Streptomyces sp. 2114.4: one gene and its partners. The protein of the gene in region 1 interacts with the protein of each later gene in a pairwise test. Links are inferred from orthologs where the notes say so. Each region holds a gene or a part of one and is shown in the gene's direction. Other genes may lie near its edges. The genes, in order: rlmB, tsaE and CFW40_RS14900.

Region 1 (3,135 bases):
GAGCGCGGTCACGCCTACGCCGCCGACGGCAACGTCTACTTCGACGTCAGGTCCTTCCCGGACTATCTCCGGCTGTCCAACCAGGAGTTGGACAACCTCCTCCAGCCGTCCGGCGAGGGGGAGACCGGCAAGCGGGACCCGCGCGACTTCGCCATGTGGAAGGCGGCGAAGGAGGGCGAGCCCAGCTGGGAGACCCCGTGGGGCCGCGGCCGGCCCGGCTGGCACCTGGAGTGCTCGGCGATGGCCCACAAGTACCTGGGCACCGCCTTCGACATCCACGGCGGCGGCATCGACCTGATCTTCCCGCACCACGAGAACGAGATCGCCCAGGCCAAGGCCTTCGGCGACGACTTCGCCGCGTACTGGACCCACAACGCGTGGGTGACCATGAGCGGCGAGAAGATGTCCAAGTCGCTGGGCAACTCCCTGCTGGTCTCGGAGATGATCAAGCGCTGGCGCCCGATCGTGCTGCGCTACTACCTGGGCACCCCGCACTACCGCTCGATGATCGAGTACAGCGAGGACGCGCTGCGCGAGGCCGAGGCGGCGTTCGCCCGTATCGAAGGGTTCATCCAGCGGGTCGTCGAGAAGGCCGGGGTCGTCGAGCCCGCGGCCGAGGTCCCGCCGGCCTTCGCCGAGGCGATGGACGACGACCTGGGCGTCCCGCAGGCGCTGGCGATCGTGCACACCACCGTCCGCCAGGGCAATTCCGCACTGACCGCCGACGACAAGGAAGCCGCGGTGGCCCGGCTGGCCGAGCTGCGGGCGATGCTCGGGGTGCTCGGTCTGGACCCGCTCGACGAGCGCTGGTCCGGCGGCGGCACCGACCACGGAGAAGACCTCCACGGCGTCGTGGACTCCCTGGTCCGCCTCGTCCTCGAACAGCGCCAGGCCGCCCGCTCCCGCAAGGACTACGCCACCGCCGACGCCATCCGCGACCAGCTCCAGCAGTCCGGACTCGCCATCGAGGACACCCCCTCGGGCCCGCGCTGGTCGCTGTCCTGACCCCGGTCCCGCACCCCGCCGGCCACCCGGATTCGCCTCGCACGGTGGCCGCGGGCGACACTCAATCCATACGTACGTACCCACTCCACGTCGCGAGACGTCGAGAGCAGTGAAGAAACAGGTGACCCATGGCCGGCAACAGCCAGCGCAGGAACCGCCGCACGTCCAACAAGAAGGGCGCGCAGGTCGGCAGCGGCGGCAAGCGGCGCCGGGGCCTGGAGGGCAAGGGCCCGACCCCGCCCGCCTCCGCGCGCAAGGGACACGTCAAGAACCGCGTCGCCAACGCCCAGGCGAAGCAGGCCGCATCGCGCCGCCCGGCTCCGCGCCGCGGTGGTGCCAAGGGCACCGCCGAGCTGGTCGTCGGCCGTAACCCGGTCTTCGAGGCGCTGCGCGACGGCGTGCCCGCGACCACCCTCTACGTCCAGCAGTTCATCGACACCGACGAGCGGGTGCGCGCCGCACTCCAGCTCGCCTCGGAGCGCGGCGACATCAACCTGATGGAGGCGCCGCGCCCCGAGCTGGACCGGATGACCAACGGCCTCAACCACCAGGGCATGGTCCTGCAGGTCCCGCCGTACGACTACGCCCACCCCGAGGACCTGGCCGCGGCCGCCTTCGACGACGGTGACGACCCGCTGATCGTCGCGCTCGACGGCGTCACCGACCCGCGCAACCTCGGCGCCGTGGTGCGCTCCGTGTGTGCCTTCGGCGGCCATGGCGTGGTCGTGCCGGAGCGCCGGGCGGCCGGGATGACGGCCGGCGCGTGGAAGACCTCGGCGGGCACCGCGGCCCGTACGCCGGTCGCGCGCGCCACCAACCTGACCCGGACCCTGGAGTCGTACCAGAAGGCCGGTCTGACGGTCGTCGGGCTGGCCGCGGACGGCGAGCTGGAGCTGCAGGACGTCGAGGCGCTGGACGGCCCGGTCGTCATCGTGGTCGGCAGCGAGGGCAAGGGCCTGTCGCGGCTGGTCGGCGAGACCTGTGACGTACGGGTGCGGATCCCGATGCCGGGCGGCGCGGAGTCGCTGAACGCCGGTGTCGCGGCCGGTGTCGTCCTGTGGGAAGCGGCGCGCCGCCGCGGCTGAGTCCCCGGGTGCCCCGGGGCCGGTGCGTACCTGTGCCACACCCCGGGGCACGACCTGACCCTCCGTGCCGCCTCCCGTGTCCCGCAGGGCGTCTGCGCCGTCTCCCCTGATCCTTTGACGGGTCTCGGACAGATCGACCCGGTCAAGGCAGTGTCTTAACCGGGGGTCACTCGGTTAGATGAGCGTGGACACCAGAACACCCCGCACACCTACGGGGGGACGCTCGCCGGGCTTCGATGACGAGCCGGGCCTGAGCTCGGTCAAGGTGCCGTGCGATCCCGCGCAGGTCATCGTCAACCACGCCAGCTTCCGCGTACAGCTCGCCGCGCCCGCGGCGCGCGGCGCCCTGGCCGACGCCGCGCACATCCCCGCCCTCCGCGGCCCGGCCGCCGGCGCCAGACGCCGGGCGCCCGTGGTGTGGAGCGGCCGCACCGAACCGGGCGGCACGGCCGGCGCCACCACCCAACTCCTGCACGCGGTGCGCGACGCGGGCGTCGGCCTCGACGGCGGCCAGGGCGAGGACGTCGGCACGACCCAGGTCCTGCCCCGGGTCCGCCTCGGCGACGCCGCCCCCGCCACGACCGTGATCGGCCAGCGCGGCCCCGCCGACTCCGACCGCACCCCGCTGCTGCGCGGCGTACGCCCCGTCGGCAGCGCGTACGGCGACACCTACCAGGACCACCCCTACCGCAGCCCCTACGGCGACCGCGGCCCCACCGACGACGGGTACGACGACGACCCGTTCCAGGCACCGGACGGCTACGACCCCGGCGCCAAGCGGCGCGGCACCGACAGCGTGCGGCACGCGTACTACCCGGGCCGCCGGATGAACCTCGGCGTCGTCCTGCTGCCGCTGCGCATCTTCCTCGGCCTGATCTCTGTCTACGCCGGCATGGGCAAGCTCTGCGACCCCGTCTACTTCGACGGCGGTGAGCGGGGCTCGATGGTCAAGTGGCTGCTGTCGCTCGACCCCTGGGCGCTGGCCGTGCCGCTGCGCGACTTCGCCGTCTCGCACCCCGTCGGCGCCGGTCTGACCGTCGCCTTC
Region 2 (2,883 bases), 1.3 Mb from region 1 along the record:
GAGAAGGACGACGCGGCGGACAAGGGCGCGGTGAACGGCAAGCACGCCAAGCACGGCAAGAGCGACCGGTCCGCCAAGCCGGTACGCGGCAAGGAGGCCCGCGCCGCGCAGGAGGCCCACGGCGGGCTGCGCAAGCGGCTGACGGCGGCACTGGGACGGCGCTCGCAGGCCCCCACGGTCGTCTTCAGCCACGGCTACTGCCTGAGCCAGGACTCCTGGCACTTCCAGCGCTCCGCGCTGCGCGGCACGGTGCGCACCGTCCACTGGGACCAGCGCAGCCACGGCCGCTCCTCGCGCGGCCACGGCCAGATCGACGGGACGGAACCGGTCACCATCGACCTGCTGGGCCGGGACCTGAAGGCGGTGCTGGACGCCGCGGTCCCCGAGGGGCCGATCGTGCTGGTCGGGCACTCCATGGGCGGGATGACGGTGATGGCGCTGGCCGACCAGTTCCCCGAGTACGTCGCGCAGCGGGTGGTCGGGGTGGCCCTGATCGGCACCTCGGCGGGCCGGCTCAGCGAGGTCGGCTTCGGACTGCCGTCCATGGGCGTCAAGGCCTTCCACTGGCTCGCGCCGGGCGTCCTCAAGGCGCTGGGCTGGCAGCGCGAGATCGTCGAGCGCGGGCGGCGGGCCACCGCCGACCTCTTCGCGGGGCTGATCAAGCGCTACTCGTTCGGGACGCCGGAGAAGGTGGACCCGGGCATCGCCCGCTTCGGCGAGCGGCTGATCGAGGCGACCCCGATCGATGTGGTCGCCGAGTTCTTCCCGGCGTTCGCGGTGCACGACAAGACCGAGGCGCTGGTGGCGTACGACGCGGTGCCCGCGCTGGTGCTCGCCGGGGAGAGCGATCTGATCACCCCCGCCGACCACAGCCGGACGATCGCCGAGGTGCTGCCCGACGCGGAGCTGGTGTGTGTCCCCGGCGCCGGGCACCTGGTGATGCTGGAGCGGCCCGAGCTGGTCAATGAACATCTGGTGTCGCTGGTGGAACGCGCGAGCGCGGCGGCCCGCAGCTCGCGGCACGCCCGCGCCTGAGCTGCCGGGACCTGCGGCGCAGGCCGGGCGGCCGGGTGGCGGGCAGGCCGTACCATTTGCGGCATGAGCACCACCGGAGCGATTGCGCATGTCACCGTCAAGTCCCCCGACCAGATGCAGGAGTTGGGCCGCCGGCTGGCCCCGCTGCTGCGCCCCGGCGACCTGGTACTGCTCACCGGTGAGCTGGGCGCCGGCAAGACGACGCTGACCCGTGGCCTGGGCGAGGGGCTGGGCGTCCGCGGCGCCGTGACCTCGCCCACCTTCGTCATCGCCCGGGTGCACCCCTCGCTGACCGGCGGCCCCGCGCTGGTGCATGTCGACGCGTACCGGCTCGGCGGCGGGCTGGACGAGATGGAGGACCTGGACCTCGATGTCTCGCTGCCGGAGTCGGTGGTGGTCGTGGAGTGGGGCGACGGCAAGGTCGAGGAGCTTTCCGAGGACCGGTTGCACGTGGTCATCGGGCGTGCCGTGGGTGCACAGGCGCCCGGTGGTGCGGGCGGGCATCCCGAGGACGACGTGGACGATGTGCGGGAGGTGACGGTCACCGGCCTCGGCGCACGCTGGGCGGACGCCGGCCTGCTCGCGCTGGAGACCTGCTGACGGCCGTCCCGAGAGCCGTCGGCAGCGGTGGCGGGCCCCTCGGCGACGGACCGGCGGACACCGATCCGGACAACACCGCCCGGTAGTTTCCGACAAGCCGTCGGTAAGATGTTGCGCACCTGGTACCGGCCGTGGTGACATGGGAGGAGACCCCAGTTAGGTCAGCCTAAGTAGCGAGCCTAGCTTCTGTCGCTCGTCCCAGGAGCCCCGGGAGGCGTCCATGTCGGCCCAGCAGCCCTCCACCACGCCCGAAGGGCGCGGGGGCACCCCCGTCGCGGCGGCCGCGTGCGGCGCGCGCGAGACGCCGACCATGAACGAACTGCTGGCGGCCGGTGCCGCGGCCAGCGCCGTCTCCACGCCCCCCGACGCCGCCGGGGAAGCCCGCCGGGACAAGCCCGCGGAGCCGTCCGGCGCGCCGGAAGCGGAGGACGAGGACCAGGACGGGCCCCGGGCCGCGTCCACCCCGGGCCGCGACGCGGCGTAGCCCGTAGGGGCGAATGCGGCGGCCTGCGGAAGCGGCCGGGGCCGCGCGGTCAGGAGACCACGACGACCTTGGTGCCGTGCAGGGCGAAGTCCCACATCGCCTTGCCGTCGGCCCGCGACTCACGAATGCCGCCGGTCCGCTTCGCCGAGCCCGGGTCGGGCATGGAGCCGTCGACGGCCGCGCTGAAGCCGACGGTGACGCCTTCCACACTCGCGAACCGCACCACATGCTCGATCGCGATGCCGTCCGAGCCCGTGACGCTCACCGAACGCGAGCCGACGGCGTACGCGCCCAGCGGCGGGCTGACCGTGCTCGGCGTGACCGGGTACGTACGCACCGCCTTGCCGTCCGCGCCGACCAGCCAGACCCGCTTGGCGTCCAGCGCATAGACGATCCGCCGGCCCTTGCCGGACGAGGGCGGGACCGGGGCCGCGGCCGGGGCCTTGTCCTTCTTGCCGCCGTGCTCCGGCGGGCTCTTGGGCTCGCTGTGGCGGGAGTCCTTGCGGGTCTGGGTGAGGGTGTCCGGAGCGGACGCCGCGGCCTGGTAGCCGAGCACACCGACCACGACCACGGCAGCCGTGGTCAGCGCGGTGACGATCGTGCTGCTCTTAGCGGGCACCGCTGTGCACCTTTCCTCCCTCTCCCTGCCCTGTGGCGGGGAGCCCCGGACCTGGGAATGCCGGGCTGCTTGCTGCTGGGCTACGGGGGCGACGGTAGCACCGCGACAGGTACCTCCGGCCGAGCCGTAGTCTTAAGGACGTGCT
Region 3 (3,065 bases), 1.3 Mb from region 1 along the record:
GAGGAGGGGGACGAGACGGTGGTGCCCTACGCTGATCACCTCGTGCGGATTCCGCGGACACCGGTGCTGCTGCAGCCGCTGGTCTCCACGATCCCGCTGCAGGTCTTCGCCTGCGAGCTGGCCACCGCCCGCGGCAACGAGGTCGACCAGCCGCGCAACCTCGCCAAGTCGGTGACGGTCGAGTGATCATCGGGGTCGGGATCGATGTCGCCGAGATCGAGCGCTTCGGCGAGGCGCTGGAGCGTACGCCGGAGCTGGCGCAGCGGCTGTTCCTTGGCGAGGAGCTGATACTGCCCAGCGGTGAGCGCCGCGGCATCGCCTCGCTGGCGGCCCGGTTCGCCGCCAAGGAGGCGCTGGCCAAGGCGCTCGGCGCACCGGGCGGACTGCACTGGAGCGACGCCGAGGTGTACGTCGAGGACAGCGGCCGGCCGCGGTTGCGGGTACGGGGCACCGTCGAGGCCCGGGCGAAGGAGCTCGGGGTCCGGTCGTGGCATGTGTCGCTGAGCCATGACGCGGGGGTCGCCTCCGCCGTGGTGATCGCCGAGGGATGAGGACCGCCGCGGCGCGCCCGCCCCCGTGCGTCGGTGGGCGGGCGCCGTCCTTGCGGGAGGGGCCCGTGCGGGCGGCGGACTTTGCGGACAGGTCCTGGGGCCCGCGGGAGAAATGCCGCGTACCCCGTGGGCGAGGGGTGAGACTTGTCGGCATGAGGACTGCCTACAGCGTGGAGACCGTACGGGCCGCGGAGCGAGAGCTCATGGCCCGGTTGCCCGAAGGGGCCCTGATGCAGCGGGCGGCGGCCGGACTGGCCACGGCCTGCGCGGAGTTGCTGGGGCGGGTGTACGGAGCCCGGGTGGTGCTGCTGGTGGGCAGCGGCGACAACGGCGGGGACGCGCTGTACGCCGGCGCCCGGCTGGCGCGCCGGGGGGCCGGGGTGGCGGCGGTGCTGCTCTCGCCCGAAAAGGCGCACCGGGGCGGACTGGCCGCGCTGCGGGCCGCCGGGGGGCGCGTCTCGGCCGACGCCCGGCGGGACATCGCACGGGCCGCGCTGGTCGTGGACGGGATCGTCGGGATCGGCGGACGGGGCGGGCTGCGCCCGGAGGCCGCCCAACTCGCCCGGGACGCATGGGAGTCGGCGCCGGTGGTGGCGGTGGACCTGCCCAGCGGAGTGGACGCGGACAGCGGTGAGGTCGCCGGGGACGCCGTACGGGCCGACGCCACGGTGACCTTCGGCGCGTACAAACCCGGGCTGCTGATCGATCCGGCGCACGAGCGGGCGGGCGCGCTGCGGTTGGTGGACATCGGGCTCACACTGCCGCGGGAGGCCGACATCGAGGCCTTGCAGCACGCGGACGTGGCCGGACTGCTGCCGCGTCCGGCGCCCGAGAGCGACAAGTACCGGCGCGGCGTGGTCGGGGTGGTCGCCGGGTCCGCGCGGTATCCGGGGGCGGCGGTGCTCGCGGTGGCGGGCGCGTTGCGGGGCGGCGCGGGGGCGGTGCGCTATGTCGGGCCGGCCGCCGAGGCGGTGCTGGCGCACTTCCCGGAGACGCTGGTGCACGCCGGGCCGCCGGACAAGGCGGGCCGGGTGCAGTCGTGGGTGATCGGTCCCGGCATCGGCGAGGAGTCGGACGCGCTGGAGGACGTGCTGGCGTCGGAGGTTCCGGTGCTGGTGGACGCGGACGGGCTGCGGTTTCTGACGCCGAGTCGGGTCGCCGAGCGCCCGGCCCCGACCCTGCTGACGCCGCACGCGGGGGAGGCCGCCGCCCTGCTCGGACGCGGGCGCGAGGAGGTCGAGGCAACCCGGCTGGCCTCCGTACGGGAACTGGCGGCGCGGTACGGCGCCACGGTGCTGCTCAAGGGCTCGACGACGCTGGTGGCGGAGGCGGACGGGCCGGTGCGGGTCAATCCCACGGGCAGCAGCTGGCTGGCGACGGCCGGGAGCGGGGATGTGCTGTCGGGGCTGACCGGTTCGCTGCTCGCCGCGGGGCTCACGGCGCGGGACGCGGGATCGGTCGGTGCGTATCTGCACGGGCTGGCGGCCCGCCGGGCGGCCGGGCCGGACGGCGCCCCGATCCTCGCCTCGGAGGTCGCGGACCATCTGGCGGCGGCCTGGCGGGATGTGACGGCCTGACAGCAACAGCAACAGCGACCACAACGGCAACAGCAACAGCAACAGCAACAGCGACGGCCGGCGACGGACGAGACAGCCGGCGGCGGATGACAGGTCGCCCGCGGACGACGGACCGGCGGCGGACGACCGGCCGACGGCACGCAACGGACCGGCGTTACGCCCCGCGGGGGAATGGGGCGGGCACCAGGGCGAACCTGGCGTCCGGCGGGCCGAACGGCCGCGGCGCCACGGCATGCGTGAGGGCATGAAACGCACTCTTCCGGCGCTGCTGGTCTGCGCCTCGTTGCTCGTTGTCGCCGGGCCGCCCGCGGTGGCCGTGGCACCGTCGCCCACCGTGGCCGTGAGGCATGCGTCCACGAGGGCCGTGACGCAGCCGGCCGCCGCGTACGGGCCGTCCGACCTGGTCCCCGGTGTCCCGCGCACGGTGCGCGAGCCGGGGCGGCAGCTGCACATCGAGTACGTGCCGCGCTCCGAGGCACGGCGCTCCGGTACCAGGGCGCCGCACTGCAGTGCCGCCACCGGGCCCTACCAGCGGCAGGCGGAGCGCTATCTGGGGCGCGAGGTGGACGGGCGGCAGAGCGCGGGGGACTGCCGGGCGATCCGGCGGTTCCAGCAGGCGCACCGGATCGCGCCGGCGACCGGCTTCGCGGGGCCGGTCACCGGCGCGATGGTGCGGGTGATGCGGGCCAGGAAGGACCCCAACCGGGCCGGTCACTGTCCCGACCGGGCCGAGCGGACCGTGTGCGTCGATCTGAACCGGCAGCTGATGTGGGTGCAGCAGGACGGGCGGGTGATCCTCGACCCGGTGGCGATCCGCTCCGGTGCGCCGACGATGGAGACCCGTACCGGTACGTACCGGATCTATCTGCGGCACCGCCGGCACATTTCCAACCTGTACGGCACCTCCATGCCGTACGCCCAGTTCTTCGACCGCGGG

The links.
Region 2: the proteins of rlmB (region 1) and tsaE interact in binary tests that used the Escherichia coli proteins (3 or more experiments, as listed by UniProt). The link is inferred for Streptomyces sp. 2114.4 from one-to-one orthologs.
Region 3: the proteins of rlmB (region 1) and CFW40_RS14900 interact in binary tests that used the Escherichia coli proteins (3 or more experiments, as listed by UniProt). The link is inferred for Streptomyces sp. 2114.4 from one-to-one orthologs.

Annotation. Positions count from the first base shown.
Region 1 is NZ_FYEY01000001.1:4,733,979-4,737,113, forward strand. What follows is about bases 127-3,111. They hold rlmB (23S rRNA (guanosine(2251)-2'-O)-methyltransferase RlmB), read left to right. Parts: upstream 127-1,133; coding sequence 1,134-2,090; downstream 2,091-3,111. Other genes in these bases: cysS (cysteine--tRNA ligase), read left to right, coding at 127-1,005; CFW40_RS20885 (DoxX family protein), read left to right, coding at 2,269-3,111. In the rest of the region: more of cysS, read left to right, coding at 1-126; more of CFW40_RS20885, read left to right, coding at 3,112-3,135. UniProt on the Escherichia coli protein: Specifically methylates the ribose of guanosine 2251 in 23S rRNA.
Region 2 is NZ_FYEY01000001.1:3,437,596-3,440,478, reverse strand. The notes cover bases 134-2,866. They hold tsaE (tRNA (adenosine(37)-N6)-threonylcarbamoyltransferase complex ATPase subunit type 1 TsaE), read left to right. Parts: upstream 134-1,098; coding sequence 1,099-1,635; downstream 1,636-2,866. Other genes in these bases: CFW40_RS14870 (L,D-transpeptidase), read right to left, coding at 2,169-2,738; CFW40_RS14875 (hypothetical protein), read left to right, coding at 1,856-2,119; CFW40_RS14885 (alpha/beta fold hydrolase), read left to right, coding at 134-1,035. Outside these bases: more of CFW40_RS14885, read left to right, coding at 1-133; tRNA (adenosine(37)-N6)-threonylcarbamoyltransferase complex dimerization subunit type 1 TsaB, read left to right, coding at 2,879-2,883. UniProt on the Escherichia coli protein: Required for the formation of a threonylcarbamoyl group on adenosine at position 37 (t(6)A37) in tRNAs that read codons beginning with adenine.
Region 3 is NZ_FYEY01000001.1:3,442,172-3,445,236, reverse strand. What follows is about bases 1-2,915. They hold CFW40_RS14900 (NAD(P)H-hydrate dehydratase), read left to right. Parts: upstream 1-703; coding sequence 704-2,128; downstream 2,129-2,915. Other genes in these bases: CFW40_RS14895 (L,D-transpeptidase), read left to right, coding at 2,373-2,915; CFW40_RS14905 (holo-ACP synthase), read left to right, coding at 183-551; glmS (glutamine--fructose-6-phosphate transaminase (isomerizing)), read left to right, coding at 1-186. In the rest of the region: more of CFW40_RS14895, read left to right, coding at 2,916-3,065. UniProt on the Escherichia coli protein: Bifunctional enzyme that catalyzes the epimerization of the S- and R-forms of NAD(P)HX and the dehydration of the S-form of NAD(P)HX at the expense of ADP, which is converted to AMP.